DNA from 3 places in the Pseudomonas sp. S2_E02 genome. Region 3 is predicted to be linked to each of the others. Evidence: riboswitches for the same ligand, from Rfam matches in the RefSeq annotation. Region 3 holds a riboswitch; each other region holds the start of a gene.
What was found. Region 3 has a riboswitch for cobalamin ahead of AB4O01_RS07430 (CbtB domain-containing protein). Riboswitches for the same ligand answer to the same signal wherever they lie in the genome.
Positions count from the first base shown of each region.

Region 1: another riboswitch for cobalamin. It lies ahead of AB4O01_RS02790 (ABC transporter substrate-binding protein); the one in region 3 lies ahead of AB4O01_RS07430 (CbtB domain-containing protein).
Region 2: another riboswitch for cobalamin. It lies ahead of cobO (cob(I)yrinic acid a,c-diamide adenosyltransferase); the one in region 3 lies ahead of AB4O01_RS07430 (CbtB domain-containing protein).

Region 1 covers NZ_CP162761.1:629,386-634,618, reverse strand. Annotated here, with positions in the region: gene phnX (phosphonoacetaldehyde hydrolase) at 1-817, shown strand, start outside; gene AB4O01_RS02795 (Ppx/GppA family phosphatase) at 1,165-2,100, shown strand; cobalamin riboswitch at 2,143-2,336, shown strand; gene AB4O01_RS02790 (ABC transporter substrate-binding protein) at 2,481-3,494, shown strand; gene AB4O01_RS02785 (FecCD family ABC transporter permease) at 3,503-4,507, shown strand; gene AB4O01_RS02780 (ABC transporter ATP-binding protein) at 4,504-5,233, shown strand, end outside.
Region 2 covers NZ_CP162761.1:6,420,604-6,425,836, reverse strand. Annotated here, with positions in the region: gene cbiB (adenosylcobinamide-phosphate synthase CbiB) at 1-102, opposite strand, end outside; gene bluB (5,6-dimethylbenzimidazole synthase) at 99-749, opposite strand; gene AB4O01_RS28885 (cobyrinate a,c-diamide synthase) at 797-2,146, opposite strand; gene cobO (cob(I)yrinic acid a,c-diamide adenosyltransferase) at 2,143-2,754, opposite strand; cobalamin riboswitch at 2,836-3,065, opposite strand; gene AB4O01_RS28875 (hypothetical protein) at 3,229-3,813, shown strand; gene AB4O01_RS28870 (PQQ-dependent sugar dehydrogenase) at 3,880-5,193, shown strand.
Region 3 covers NZ_CP162761.1:1,645,595-1,650,827, forward strand. Annotated here, with positions in the region: gene AB4O01_RS07410 (ATP-grasp domain-containing protein) at 1-681, shown strand, start outside; gene AB4O01_RS07415 (sugar phosphate isomerase/epimerase family protein) at 678-1,595, shown strand; gene AB4O01_RS07420 (AzlC family ABC transporter permease) at 1,585-2,277, shown strand; gene AB4O01_RS07425 (hypothetical protein) at 2,270-2,596, shown strand; cobalamin riboswitch at 2,631-2,852, shown strand; gene AB4O01_RS07430 (CbtB domain-containing protein) at 2,976-3,173, shown strand; gene AB4O01_RS07435 (CbtA family protein) at 3,185-3,883, shown strand; gene AB4O01_RS07440 (cobalamin biosynthesis protein) at 3,880-4,293, shown strand; gene cobM (precorrin-4 C(11)-methyltransferase) at 4,375-5,121, shown strand.

The DNA of each region.
Region 1 (5,233 bases), 1.0 Mb from region 3:
ACAACCGACTCACCTGCAAGCCGCGATCCTCGACTGGGCCGGCACCGTTGTCGATTTCGGCTCGTTTGCGCCGACGCAGATTTTCGTCGAGGCCTTTGCCGAGTTTGGCGTCGCCGTGTCGCTGGAAGAAGCGCGCGGGCCAATGGGCATGGGCAAGTGGGATCACATTCGCACGCTGTGCAACCTGCCGCAGATTGCCGAGCGTTACCGCGCGGCGTTTGATCGCTTGCCGAGTGACGACGATGTAACGGCAATCTACGAACGTTTCATGCCGCTGCAGATCGAGAAAATCGCCCTGCATTCGGCGCTGATTCCGGGCGCGCTCGAAGCCATTGCAGCATTGCGCGACAAGGGTTTGAAAATCGGTTCGTGCTCGGGCTACCCGGCGGTGGTAATGGCCAAGGTTGTCGAACTGGCGCGGGAAAATGGCTATGTCGCCGGTCATGTCGTTGCCACCGATGAAGTGCCCAATGGCCGGCCGTATCCGGCGCAGGCGTTGGCCAACGTGATTGCCCTGGGCATCGATGACGTGGCCGCCTGCGTCAAGGTCGACGACACCTGGCCGGGAATTCTCGAAGGCCGCGCCGCCGGCATGTGGACGGTGGCGTTGACCTGTTCCGGCAACGCACTGGGCCTGACCTATGAGCAATACAAGGCGTTGCCGTCGGATCGACTGGCGGAAGAACGCGCGCGGATCGGCAAGATGTTCGCCCCTTCGCGCCCGCACTACCTGATCGACACCATCGCCGAACTGCCCGAAGTGATCGAAGACATCAATGCGCGCCTGGCCCGGGGCGAAACTCCGCAGTCCTGCTGATTGATCGTCCGCACCCCGCGCTGATCGTTCCCACGCTCTGCGTGGGAATGCAGCCCGTGACGCTCCGCGTCACTGGACGCGGAGCGTCCCTAGAGGCGTTCCCACGCGGAGCGTGGGAACGATCAACAGCCAAATCGCGGGCAAAAAAAAGCTGCCAAAACTGGCAGCAAAAACTTTAAGAACACGCGATGTATTGACCTCAGCATAGACGCCGGATAATGACAGTGTCGTGACAGTCGCAAATTCATTCAATCGCCCCGCCCCCGTCATCAGGATGTCATCAAGATCACGGCAGAATCCTCGCAAACCGTCTTGAGCCTCGCGACGGATGCTCTGCAAGGATTCCCATGAAAGACGACGCCTCGCTGTTTGCCGCCATCGACCTGGGTTCGAACGCCTTTCGCCTGATGATCGGCCAGTCGGTGCGCAGCCGCAAAGGCTTGCAGATTCAGGAAGTGAAAACCCTGCGCGAACCGGTGCGCCTCGCCGAAGGCTTTGATGGCGGCGCACTGGATGCCTTGGCACTGGATCGCGGCTGGCAGGCGTTGGCGCGGTTCGGCAAGAAGCTGCGTGGTTTCGAGGCCGGCCGTGTTCGTGCGGTGGCCACAAGCGCGGTGCGTGAAGCGGACAACGCGCAACTGTTTCTGGCCAGTGCCGAGCGGCATCTGGGCTTTCCCATCGACGTCATTTGCGGCCATGAAGAGGCGCGGCTGGTCTACGCCGGCGTAACTCACGCCTTGCCCAGCGCCGACGACCTGCGCCTGGTGGTCGACATCGGCGGCGGCTCCACCGAGCTGATCCTCGGCCAGGGCTCACAACCCTTGTTAACCGAAAGCATCGCCATCGGCAGCGGCACCTTGAGCACGCGATTCTTTCGCGGCGGCGATGTGTCCGCCAGCGCGCTACAGGAGGCCGAACGCTTCGCCATCCTGCAGTTTGAAAAAGTTGCCCGGCGCTACCGTGCTCAGGGCTGGCAGCAAACCATCGGCTCTTCCGGCACCGCGCGCATGCTCGCCAAAGTACTCAAGACCAATCGCCTCAACGACTTCGGCCAGGACGGCATCACCTACGGCGGCCTGCTGCGCCTGTCGCTGCTGTTGTTGAAGGTAAACAACGTGCAACAGCTCAAGCTCGCAGGCCTGCAACCACACCGCCAGAGCATTCTGCCCGGCGGTCTGGTGTTAATGCTGGCGGCATTCAAAGTGTTCGGTATCGCACAAATGCTGCCCTCCGAACCGGGCCTGCGTCTGGGCGTGTTGCACGGTTTGATGAGCCAGCACTAATCCTCGCCGCAACAGATTCGTCTCCCCTTCGGCGGCTTGATCGACTACCATGCCGCCGCTGGTTCCCGAACGGGACTAATAGGGAATCCGGGGTGCTTGCACAGCATTGACCGGAACTGCCCCCGCAACTGTAGGTGCCGAGCCTGCTCCACGACTGCCACTGGGTGAATCCCGGGAAGGCCGGAGCCAGGCGATGACGCATCAGTCAGGAGACCTGCCGGCACAGTGATTACTAACCGGCGGGGTGTCCGGGAAGGACATCGTGCCGTGCGCGTCTTCGTTGGCTGCCCGGCCTTGCGCTGTTTTCCTGACCGCGTTCGATGGTGTGTTTCCAGACCGTACTCTCCCGCTCCCCGTACGGTTCCCCTGGAGACTGCCCCATGCTGCTGCCCCGCATCGCCACCCTCATCACCGGCCTGAGCCTTGGCGCCCTGGCGCAGGCGGCACCGACTGTCTATCCACTGACGGTCGAGAACTGCGGCAGCACCCTGACCTTCCAGTACGCACCGACGCGCACCGTGACCATCGGCCAGGCCGGCACGGAGATGCTCTACGCCATGGGCCTGGGCGACAAAGTCGTCGGCACCTCACTGTGGTTCAACAATGTGCTGGCCAAATACAAGGCACAAAACGACCAGATCGAGCGCCTGGCTGACAACGAGCCGAGTTTCGAGTCGGTAATCGGCAAGCGTCCGGAACTGGTCGCCGTGGAACTGGAATGGATGGTCGGCCCGCAAGGCGCGGTGGGCACGCGCGAGCAGTTTCATGAACTGAAGATTCCAACGTACCTGCTGCCTTCCGATTGCGAAGCCAAGGACAACCTCGTCGGCGCCGATGGCACGCGACTGGCGCCGTTTCACATCGAGACGATTTACAAAAGCGTGAGCCAACTGGCGCAGATCTTCGATGTTCAGGAGCGTGGCCAGCAGCTCAATGATCAACTCAAGGCAAGTCTCGCCAAATCGATTGCCACCGCCCAAGGCAAACAGCTCAAAGACGCCAGCGCGCTGGTGTGGTTCTCCAGCGCACAAATGGACATCGAGCCGTTCGTGGCCGGGCACAAAGGCGTTCCCGATTTCATGCTCAGCACCCTCGGCGTGCGCAACGTGGTGGCGTCCGATGAGGAGTGGCCAACCGTCGGTTGGGAAACCATCGCCAAGGCCAATCCGACCTTCCTGGTCATCGCGCGCATGGATCGTCGACGTTTCCCCGCCGACGACTATGAAAAGAAACTCGCCTTCCTGCGCAGTGATCCGGTGACGCGCAACATGGACGCGGTGAAACACAACCGCATCATCATTATCGACGCCATGGCCCTGCAGGCGAGCCTGCGCATGTTCGAGGGCATTGAGCAATTGGCCACGGCCATCAACGGCTATGACCTGTCGCAATGAGTGCCAGCCTGATCCGCACGTTCCTGGCCCTGGCGACCCTGTTGATTGCAGTGGTCGCCGGCGTGGCCATCGGTGAAACCTCGATTGCACCGGACGTGGTGTTGCAAGTGCTGGCGAACAAACTGTGGGGCGCCGGGCATGTCCTCGACCCGATCGATGAAGGCATCATCTGGAACTACCGCCTGACCCGGGCATTGGTCGCGGCGGCATGCGGTGCAGGGTTAGCGACCTGCGGAGTGATTTTACAGTCGCTGCTGCGCAATCCGTTGGCCGATCCCTATCTGCTGGGCATTTCTGCCGGCGCCTCGACCGGAGCGGTGATGGTCGCGCTGCTTGGCGTAGGTGCCGGGATCATCTCACTGTCAGTCGGTGCCTTCGCCGGCGCGGTCACGGCGTTCGTGCTGGTGATTGTGCTGGCGCGGGTCAGCGGCTCGGCCAGCGGTACCGGGCAGATCATTCTCGCGGGGATCGCCGGTTCGCAGCTGTTCAATGCGCTGACGGCGTTTCTGATCACCCGCTCGGCCAGCTCCGAGCAGGCGCGCGGGATCATGTTCTGGTTGCTGGGCAATCTTGGCGGCGTGCGCTGGCCATCGGTGTGGCTGGCGGTGCCAGTGGCCGTATTGGGGTTGGTTGTCTGCCTGTGGCATCGGCGGGCGCTAGATGCGTTTACCTTTGGTGCGGATTCGGCGGCGTCGCTCGGCATTCCGGTGCGGCGTGTGCAGATTCTGCTGATCGGTTGTGCAGCGCTGGTGACGGCAGTGATGGTGTCGATTGTCGGCTCGATCGGTTTTGTCGGTCTGGTCATTCCTCATGCCGCGCGTCTGTTGCTGGGCACCGGTCATGCGCGGTTGCTGCCGGCCAGTGCGTTGGGTGGCGCGGTGTTTCTGATAGCCGCCGATGTGCTGTCGCGCACACTGATCAAGGGCCAGGTGATTCCGGTCGGGGTGATTACCGCGCTGGTCGGGGCGCCGGTGTTTGCCTTGATTCTGGTTGGCCGCAGGTCGGCACGATGAACAGTGTTTTGAGTTGTTCCGGCCTGAGCTTCAGGGTGCGCGGCGCCGAGTTGCTCAACGGTGTCAGCCTTGAGGTTCAGCGTGGCGAAACCCTGGGCATTGTCGGGCCGAATGGCGCGGGCAAATCCACTCTGTTGAAGTTGCTGGCCGGGCTGCGTGAACCGAGCGCTGGCGAGGTGCTGCTCGACGGTCTGCGCCTGGGCAAAATGGCCCGGCGCAGCATTGCGCAAAAGCTTGCGGTGGTTGAGCAACAAGCTGATACCGACGATGGCATTCGCGTGTTCGACGCAGTGGCGTTGGGGCGTACGCCGTGGTTGTCGGCGCTGCAACCGTGGTCGCAGGCCGACGACGCGATTGTTCAGCAGGCGCTGACCGACGTTGACGCAATGCACCTGCGCACGCGTCTGTGGCGCAGCCTGTCCGGCGGTGAACGGCAGCGGGTGCACATCGCCCGGGCACTGGCGCAGCGGCCGCAGATTCTGTTGCTCGACGAGCCGGCCAATCACCTCGACATTCAGCATCAACTGACCATTCTCAACGTGGTGCGGGCGTTGCCGGTGACCACGCTGATCGCTCTGCATGATCTCAATCAGGCGCTGAAGTGTGATCGTCTGGCGGTGCTGGAACGCGGGCGGCTGGTGGCGTTGGGCGAACCGTTGGCGGTGCTGACGCCGCAGCGCTTACAGGAGACGTTCGGGGTCAGGGCGCATTACCTGACGGACCCGT
Region 2 (5,233 bases), 1.8 Mb from region 3:
CCCGGCGAAATTGCCGAACGCCACCAGCGGATGCCAGCGTTTCGGTTCACCCAACAGCGCATCCAGCGCCACTGCGGCGACACTCAACAACGCCACACTCATTGACTCACTCCCCAATAATTTTCGTACAGCAACTCATTGAGCGGCCGCGCCTGCGCCCACCCTTCGAGTACCAGCATCGGCGCCGGATAGAATTCCTTGACCGGGCCCAGGCATAAAACCGCCAGTGGCTTGGCACCCTCGGGCAGCTTCAGCAGATCCGCCAACGCTTGCGGTTCGAAAAGCGAGACCCAGCCCATGCCCAGGCCTTCGGCGCGCGAGGCCAGCCACAGATTCTGGATCGCGCAGGACAGCGAGGCCATGTCCATTTCCGGCAATGTACGGCGACCGAAAATGTGCTTTTCGCGATCATCCATCAACGCGGTGACCAGCACTTCGGCGCAATCATTGATGCCTTCGACCTTGAGCTTCATGAACTCGTCACTGCGCTCGCCGAGGGCTTCGGCTGTGCGGATGCGTTCTTCTTCCACCAGATTCTGGATCTGCCCGCGCAGGCTGCGGTCGCTGATGCGGATGAAACGCCAGGGCTGCATCAGGCCGACGCTTGGGGCCTGGTGGGCGGCTTCCAGTAGTCGGCGCAACAGCTCCGGTTCGACGCTGCCGCCGGTGAAGTGGCGCATGTCGCGGCGTTCGGCAATGGCTCTATAAACCGCTTCGCGCTCGGCTTCGGAGAATGTGTTGTCGGTCATGGCCCTTTCGCGAGCAAGCTCGCTCCCACATTGGACGGGATGCTTGCTCAAGAAACGCGATCCCCTGTGGGAGCGAGCTTGCTCGCGAAGGCGGCCTCACGGTCTGGCGCAAACAATGCGGCAATCGCACTCGGGTTCGACGGGAAATAGAAGTGCACATAAGAAGCCGTCATCCGCCCTTCCCGATAAACCGCCTCGGCACCGCGCCCACCATTCGGACTCAAACCCCGCGCAATCGGCGCCAGTTCGGTAGTCGTCAACGAATGATGATAAGTGTGCCCGCGCAACGAACCTTCCGGCAGATCCACCGCTTGCAACGCCAACGCCGCCAGACGCTTCTGCATCACCGCATCGCCCTTAAGCAGCCCGACCAATTCAGCGCGGGTGCCTTCAACGTCAGTCAACGAATCGAGCAGGTACAGCATCCCACCACACTCGGCGAGCAACGGCTTACCCGCCGCATGATGCGCGCGAATCGCCTCACACATCGCGGTGTTCTGCGACAACGCAACGTGGTGCAGTTCCGGATACCCACCGGGCAAATACAGGCTATCCGCTTCAGGCAATTGCGAGTCGCGGATCGGCGAGAAGAAACTCAACTCGGCGCCCATCGCCCGCAACAGATCGAGACTCGCGCCGTAGGTGAAAGCAAACGCTTCATCACGGGCGACGGCAATCCGCACATTCTTCAGCAACGGCTCGACAGCGATCACGTCCGGTGCGGCAAACTCCACCGCCGGTGGCAGCGCTACCTCGCAACTGCTGGCCAATGCGTCGGCGGCGGCGTCGAGACGCACATCCAGATCATTCAATTCACTGGCCTGGACCAGGCCGAGATGACGACTTGGCAGTTCGATACCGGTTTCGCGGGACAACGCACCGTACCAGCGCAGACCTTCGGTGAGGCTGCCTTCGAGCAATTGCGCATGGCGCAAGGTGCCAACGCGGTTGGCCAACACACCGGCAAACGGCAGATCTGGCTGATACTTGGCCAAGCCGAGCGCCAGCGCACCAAAGGTCTGCGCCATCGCCGTCCCATCAATCACCCCGAGCACCGGCACGCCGAAGTGCCGCGCCAGATCGGCGCTGGACGGCGTGCCGTCGAACAGGCCCATCACGCCTTCAATCAGAATCAGATCCGCCTCGGCGGCGGCTTCCCACAACAGACGACGACTTTCCTGCTCGCCGACCATCCACATGTCCAGTTGATACACCGGCGCACCGCTGGCGCGCTCGAGAATCATCGGATCGAGAAAGTCCGGCCCGCATTTGAACACGCGCACCTTGCGCCCCTGATTGCGATGCAAACGGGCGAGCGCGGCGGTGACGGTGGTCTTGCCCTGACCGGAGGCCGGCGCGGCGATGAGTACCGCCGGGCAGTGACGTGGTTGATTCAAAGTTCGACGCCTTTCTGCGCTTTGATGCCGGCCTGGAAGGCATGTTTGAGCATGCCCATTTCGGTGACCGTGTCGCCCATCTCAATCATTTCCGGCTTGGCCGCGCGACCGGTGACGATCACATGCTGCATCGGCGGACGCGCCTGCAGATCGCTGAGCACCTGATCGAGATCGAGGTAGCCGTGCTTGAGGGCGATGTTCAATTCGTCGAGCACCACCAGACCGATCGACGGATCACGCAGCAATTCGCGGGAGACCGCCCACGCGGCTTCGGCGGCGGCGATGTCACGCTGACGATCCTGGGTTTCCCAAGTGAAACCTTCGCCCATCACGTGGAAGCGCACTTGCTCGGGGAAGCGTCGGAAGAACAACTCCTCACCGGTGCTGTTACGGCCCTTGATGAACTGCACCACGCCGCACTGCATGCCGTGGCCCATGGCACGGGCGAGCATGCCGAACGCCGAGCTGCTTTTGCCTTTGCCGTTGCCGGTCAGCACCAGCACCAGGCCACACTCGTCAGGCGAGTTGGCGATGCGTTCGTCGATCACGGCTTTTTTGCGCTGCATACGCGCCAGATGGCGTTCGTCGCGCTCGGGGGAATCAGTCATGGGGGAGCTCTCCGTTGAGGCTGGATAACGGCGGGCAGGCACAAGAATAGACGGCAAAAAGCCTGGCATCGCCCACCGTGATGCCGCTGGATGGATCAGGCCGGTCTCCGGGCTCATGAGCGGCGCATGCCTGACTGCGCGCCTTCCCGCTTCTTTCGAGGCAGTGGCTCAAGGCGCAGTTTTCACTCATTTACCGTTGCGGGGGCAGCGCCGGGATCGTGGTGGTTCTTCGTGCGAAGACAACCCTCACCGGCTTCCCTGTTTCACTCTGTCGACGCAGGTCACAGAGCACCTGAAACAAGCCGCGAAGGTTAGAGGGTTGGGGGTGGAGCGTCAATTAAAGAGGCGGCCATCGGGCGAATAACTGCCGCCGATCACTTATCTGCCGCCAATCTTGTGCCACACTGATACAAATGATATCAAAGAGCCATGCTTTTCTCGAAAAGCCCACTACAACAATAAAGGATGATGACGATGCAAGGCATGATCATCAGCAACCCGCGCCTGGAATTCCTGCGCCCAGTGCTTGAACGCTGGTTTGACTGTATCGACCGCTACAACGCCGTGCGCGGCGACAGCGACACCCCTTACTGGCATGATGAGAAAGCCAATCTCGGATTGCTCTCGGCGGCGGCCTGGATGGCTGAGCTGGTCACTTTGAACGAGACTGCCACACGTAAACAGAACGAAGAAGGCGAGCGCAATGCCCGCGCCGATCTGTTTCTCGCCGGTGCCGAAGACCGCGCCTTTATCCAGGCCACTCAGCGCTGGCCAAAGGTCACCAACCTGAATCTGACTCAAGCTCTGCTGGACATCACCAACGACGCCAAGCGCATCAGTTATGCCAGCGACCTCAAGCTCGGCTGCCTGTTTGTCGCGCCGCAAAAAGCCCAGCACAGCGCCAGCCCCGAAGAGCTGCAAGACATGGTCGACGACCTGCAAAAGGAACACACCTGCGCGGTCGCCTGGTATTTCCCCTACGCCTACCGCAAATTGCGCAGCGAAGCCGGCAACTATCACCCGGGCATTGCCGTGCTGTTCAAGGAAGCCCGCGGCTGAGCAGTTGAACCATCGGGCTTGCGCCCTCCTCTATGATTAGGAATGCATTCATAGGGAAGATCAGCAATGCGCAAGCCCCAGCTCGTTTTTGTCATCGCCTTCGCCGGAGGACTCGCCGCCTGCGGTGAAACCTCCAGCCTGCAAGTCTCCGACGGCACCGGCCCGTCACCGAAATTGCCTGAACCAAACAAGACCCTGATTCCGACGGTGAACATCGCCCCGGCGATCGGCTGGCCCGCGGGCGGCAAACCGACCGCAGCGGCCGGTACTCAGGTGGCAGCCTTCGCTGAAGGCCTCGATCATCCGCGCTGGCTCTATGTGCTACCCAATGGCGATGTGCTGGTGGCGGAAACCAACGCCCCGCCGAAGCCTGATGACAGCAGCGGCATTCGTGGCTGGGTGATGAAAAAGGTCATGGGCAAGGCTGGCGCTGGCGTACCGAGTCCGAACCGCATCACCCTGCTGCGTGACGCCGATCATGATGGCGTCGCGGAAACACGCACGGTGTTTCTGCAGAACCTCAACTCGCCGTTCGGCATGACCCTGGTCGGCAATGATCTGTACGTCGCCGACACCGACCGCCTGCTGCGCTTTAACTACGAACCGGGCGCGACCGAGATCAAATCGCAGCCAATCAAGGTAGTCGATCTGCCGGGCGGCACGCTGAATCACCACTGGACCAAAAACGTCATCGCCAGCAAGGACGGCAGCAAGCTGTACGTCACTGTCGGATCGAACAGCAACGTCGGTGAAAATGGTCTGGATAAAGAAGAAGGCCGCGCAGCGATCTGGGAAGTCGATCGGGCGACCGGCAATCACCGCATCTTCGCCTCGGGCATCCGCAACCCCAATGGCCTGGCCTGGGAACCCACCAGTGGGGCGCTGTGGACAGCCGTCAACGAGCGTGACGAGATCGGCAGTGATCTGGTGCCGGACTACATCACTTCAGTGAAGGACGGTGGTTTCTATGGCTGGCCGTTCAGTTACTACGGTCAGCATGTCGATGTCCGCGTTACGCCGCAAAACCCCGATCTGGTGGCCAAAGCCATCGCCCCGGATTACGCGATCGGGCCGCACACTGCCTCGTTGGGCCTGAGTTTTGCCGACGGCAACAAATTGCCAGCGCAGTTCAAGGAAGGCGCATTCATCGGTCAGCACGGCTCGTGGAACCGCAAGCCGCACAGTGGCTACAAGGTGATTTTCGTGCCGTTTACCGGTGGCAAGCCAAGCGGCAAACCGGTGGATGTCCTGACCGGGTTCCTCGACAAGGACGAGAATGCTTTGGGTCGGCCGGTGGGCGTGGTGATCGACCAGCAAGGTGGCTTGCTGGTAGCGGATGATGTTGGCAACAAGGTATGGCGAGTGTCGGCCAGCAAATAGTTTTCGCCATGCACAAACAACTGTAGGAGTGAGCCTGCTC
Region 3 (5,233 bases):
GAGGATGTCGAACACCTCTCGCTGGAGGGAAACAATCTGATCGAGGCCTTCGCCAGCGGCGACGAATACAGCGTTGAATCCCTCAGCCTGGATGGCCAGCACCGGATTCTCGGCATCACGCGCAAATACACCAGCGGTGCCCCCGGTTATGTCGAAACCGGGCATGACTTTCCTGCCGGGCTCGACGAGAAAACCGCCGCGCAGATCGAAGAAGCGGTGCTGTGGCTGCTCGGGCGAATGGGCAACCGCTGGGGCCCGGCCCACACGGAAATCAAGCTGGACGGTTCACGCCTGCAATTCATCGAAACCCAGACCCGCTTCGGCGGTGACCAGATCTGGGAGATGGTCTGGAAAACCACAGGGGTGCATTTGGCAGCCAGCACCATCGCCGCGATGGCCGGCACGTCACTGCCGACGCCCGAGAAAACCTACGCCAAAATGGCGATCCGCTACATCGAGGCGGCCCCGACCGCCGATCCGCAACAGCTCCAGGCACGCCTGCTGCAACACCCGTTTGCATTACGCGTGAACCTCAACCCCGACAAGTTCGGCCAGAGCATCAGCCGTTCCGCAGACCGCCACGGCTACACGCTGCTGGGCTGCAGCGACGCCGACGACCCGGCGGACTTCAACGCCGCGATCACCCACCCAGAGTTCACTACGCAAGGACCAGCGCAATGACCCGTAAAGACCCGCTATATCACATCGAAGGCCCGATCAGCGCTCACTTCCCGATGATCTCCTTTTCCACCAATGTCTACGACAACCCAGCAGACATCCTGGGTTCGATCACCGATCTGGCCAGACATTTCCAAGCGGTCGAGTTCGAGATCGGCGAAGACGCCGAAAAAACCTTCTGGTCGCTGAGCGCCGAAGACCGGTCTGAGCTTGCCGGGAAAATCCGCAGCTTCGCCGAACACAATGGCATCACGCTGACCGTCCACGCCGGATGGTGGGGTCGCCAGTACAACCTGTGCTCCCCGGATTTGACCGAACGTGCCCAAGCGGTGGACTGTCTGAGTGCCGCCGTGGAGTTTTCCCACGAGGCCGGCGCCACCAGCGTCACTTTTCATCCCGGCTACAAAGATCAACTGGAAAACGGCGAACTGCTGGACAACCTGATAGTAGCGATCAACCAGGTGACCAAGCGCTGCAACACCGATGGCATCGCCCTGTGCCTGGAGAACATGGGCGGTCAGCGGCCGAAATTCCCGGTCTTCACCGTCGAGGAACACCTGCGCTTTCACAAGGAGACCGGGTGCTTCGTGACCATCGACGTGACGCATCTGTGCTCACTGCTGCCGTATGGTGAAAGCCTGTTCAAAGCCATTGCCGATCTGGCGCCGGTTACCCGGCATCTGCACATTGCCGACCTCAACAACACCCACCATCAACATCTGCCGATTGGCGAAGGCAACTTGCGCCTGAGCGATGTGCTCAATCGCTTCGCGGTCAACGGCTATCGGGGGGTGGCCGTGGTGGAAGAGTTCATTCCGCGCTTCTCCACCGAGTACTACCTGGAAAAAGCCCTGGCCTACAAGAACGGCGTAGAGCAATTGCTGGCCGGCTCGCGGCACAGCACTCATGCTGGTTGAGTCGAACCTGGCAAAACCGGCGTCGCGCAGCGAGATCGCGACCGGTATCCGCGATGCGCTACCGTTCGTCTTCTCGCTGCTGCTGACCTTCACCCTGATCGGCATGCTCGGGCGCCGCCATGGTCTGGATCTTCCGGCCATGGTGGTTTTCAGCGGTACGGTAATGGCCTCGCCGTTGCAACTGACGCTGCTGGAAACCCCCGCGCACCTGCTTAACGCCTTTGGCGTGCTGGTCTCGGCGCTGAGTATCAACTTGCGTTTTCTGGTCTTCACACTGAGCCTGAAATCCAGCCTCCAGGGCCCGGTCAAAGCGTTCGTCCCCGCCCTGGCGGTGATGGCAAATGCGGCTTTCACGTTGATGTCGATCCGCAAGGATCAGCAACCGATCAGCCGCCCGTATGCCAACACCGTGTGCTTTCTGCTGTACGCCGCCGCCCTGCTTGGCACCGTGGTCGGGTACTGTTTCGCCAGCGTGGCCGACAACGCAGTGATGGATCACGTCAGTGTGGTGATCGCGATTTTCATCAGCGCTTCGCTTGGCAAGATGGCCCGCGACCGTCACAGCTTCCATGCGCAATGGATTGCCGGCCTGGCCACCGCCGCGAGCTTGTTGTGGCTGGGCGAGGTCAGCTTGCTGCTGGTGCTCGCCATCACCGTTCTGACGAGCTATGTCTATGATTGAACCTGGTACTTTCTGGCTGTACGTACTGATTTGCGCGCTGGTTTCGATCGTCTGCCGCTTGCTGCCGCTGGCCGTCGATGTCGAACGGCTTTCGGCAACTGCCCGCGCTTTCATCGATCGTCTGGGAAAATACACATCGGTGGCGATGCTCGTCAGCCTGCTGGCGGTCTCACTCTATCCTTTGGCCAGCCAGCACCTGGCGGCCATGCCATGGATCCTGCCGGTGGCGTTGGCGTGGCTGCTGAGCCTGACGCGAATCAAATCCTATTATGCGTTCCTGATGGCGCTGGGGGTGTACGTCCTGCTGATCATGCGCTAGGCGTCGATTGACTCAAATCCCCCGCCCATGCTCTCCTACACAACTTGTTACGGGTGCCCTTCACAGGGTGAAACGGGAAACCGGTGAATCATGTGCTTTACTCAAGCCCATGTCAGTCCGGTGCTGCCCCCGCAACGGTAAGCGAGCGAAGCGTCAAAACCACTGTGCCAATACGGTATGGGAAGGTGACGCTTGCAGGTCGGCCTGACGCCAGCCCCTCGTGAGCCCGGAGACCGGCCCGCAACACACAGCCCGCATTTGTGCGGCGCTGCACATAACAAACCCGCGGTGGGCGGGCGCTGTTCGAACCTCTGCGAGCCCGACCCGCAGGGGTTTTCATGCGCTCTATTCACCCGCTGACACTCCAGAGGGAAGCGCCATGTCGATTATCAGCAGCACCGGCAGCAACACGGACAAAATCGCCAGCACCACCACCCTGAGCCAACGCCTGACCGCCGCGATCTTTGCATCGATCCTCGGCGCCAGTCTGGTTTACTTTGCCGGTTTCTCGCACATCGAAGCGGTACACAACGCCGCCCACGATACCCGCCACAGCGCCGCGTTCCCGTGCCATTGAGACCTGCCGACATGATCAAGCGTATCGCGCAAACTGCAGGTTTCTCTGGTCTGCTGGCCGCCCTGCTCCTCACTCTGCTGCAAAGCTTCTGGGTTTCGCCGCTGATTCTGCAGGCGGAAACTTTCGAGAAGTCCGAGCCGGTGGCGGTTCACGAACACGCCGCTGGCGTGGCTGCGCACACCCATGATGCCGAGGCCTGGGAGCCGGAAGACGGCTGGCAGCGCGTAGTCTCGACCACTGGCGGTAATCTGGTCGTAGCCGTCGGTTTCGCCCTGATGCTCGCCGGCCTCTACACCCTGCGCGCGCCGACCAAAACTTCGCAGGGCCTGCTCTGGGGCCTGGCCGGTTACGCGACGTTCGTGCTTGCTCCGACCTTGGGCCTGCCACCAGAACTGCCGGGCACCGCTGCGGCTGATCTGGCTTCGCGGCAGACGTGGTGGATCGGCACGGCCGCTTCGACGGCTGTAGGTCTGTCGCTGATCGCGTTCAGCCGTCACTGGCTGATGAAGGTCCTCGGTGTGGCCATCCTCGCTGTGCCCCACGTGATCGGCGCACCGCAACCGGAAGTGCATTCGATGCTCGCCCCCGAAGCACTCGAAGCTCAGTTCAAAATCGCTTCGCAGTTGACCAACGTGGCGTTCTGGCTGGCCCTGGGCCTGATCAGCGCTTGGTTGTTCCGCCGCAAAAGCGCTGGTCAATACCACGCATGACCGATGACCGCGCAGCGCCGACCTTCGTGGTCGGCCTGGGCTGCCAGCGCGGCTGCCCGGCCAGCACGCTGCGCGCGTTACTCGATCAAGCGCTACAGGCGCATCGCATTGAGCTTGAGGCGGTGAAAGCGTTGGCCAGTATCGACTTGAAGCGCGACGAGCCGGGCCTGCAAGAACTTGCTGCACAACTGGCCCTGCCCCTGCTGTACTTCAGCAGTGACGAACTGGCCAGCTACCAACAGCGGCTCAGTCACCATTCACAGATTGCTTACGAACGCACCGGTTGCTACGGCGTCGCCGAAAGTGCCGCGCTTGCGCTCGCTGAACAGCTGATTCAAGCGCCGGCAAAACTGCTGATCTCCCGGCAAAAATACGCTCAGGCCACGCTGGCATTGGCCGGCGCGGCGTAAAATCCCGATAATCCCCGCCATTGATCATGAGCGTTGTTCATCTGCAACGCAGTCGTGCCCTCTTTTACTCAGGATTCAACGATGACCGTCTACTTCATTGGCGCCGGCCCCGGCGACCCGGAATTGATCACTGTCAAAGGCCAGCGGCTGATTCGCAGTTGCCCGGTGATTATCTACGCAGGTTCGCTAGTGCCGGCGGCGGTACTCGACGGCCATCAAGCCGAAACAGTGGTGAACAGCGCCGAATTGCATCTGGAACAGATCATCGAATTGATCAAGACCGCGCATGCCAAGGGTCAGGATGTGGCGCGGGTGCATTCCGGCGATCCGAGTCTGTATGGCGCGATCGGCGAGCAGATCCGTTATCTGCGTGAGCTGGATATTCCGTTCGAGATCATTCCCGGCGTGACGGCCACCGCAGCCTGTGCGGCGTTGCTTGGCGCGGAATTGACGCTGCCGGACGTGTCGCAAAGCGTGATTCTGACCCGCTACGCCGACAAAACCGCAATGCCGGCAGGCGAAGAGCTTGGCAGTCTGGCGCAGCATGGCGCGACCATGGCGATTCATCTGGGCGTTAATCATCTGGATAAGATTCTGGCCGAACTGTTGCCGCACTACGGCGCGGATTGCCCGATTGCGGTGATTCACCGAGCAACATGGCCGGATCAGGATTGGGTAGTCGGGACACTGGCGGATATCGCCGGAAAGGTCGAGGCCAAAGGGTTTCGGCGTACGGCGTTGATTCTGGTGGGTCGGGTATTGGGCAGTGAGGTGTTCAGCGAGTCATCGTTGTATCGCGCTGGGCATGCGCATCTCTATCGCCCATGAAGCCGCCTTCGCGAGCAAGCTCGCTCCCACATTTGGAATGCGATCAAATGTGGGAGCGAGCTTGCTCGCGAAGGCGTCGGTACATGTCACCCATAAAAAAACGGCGCTCACG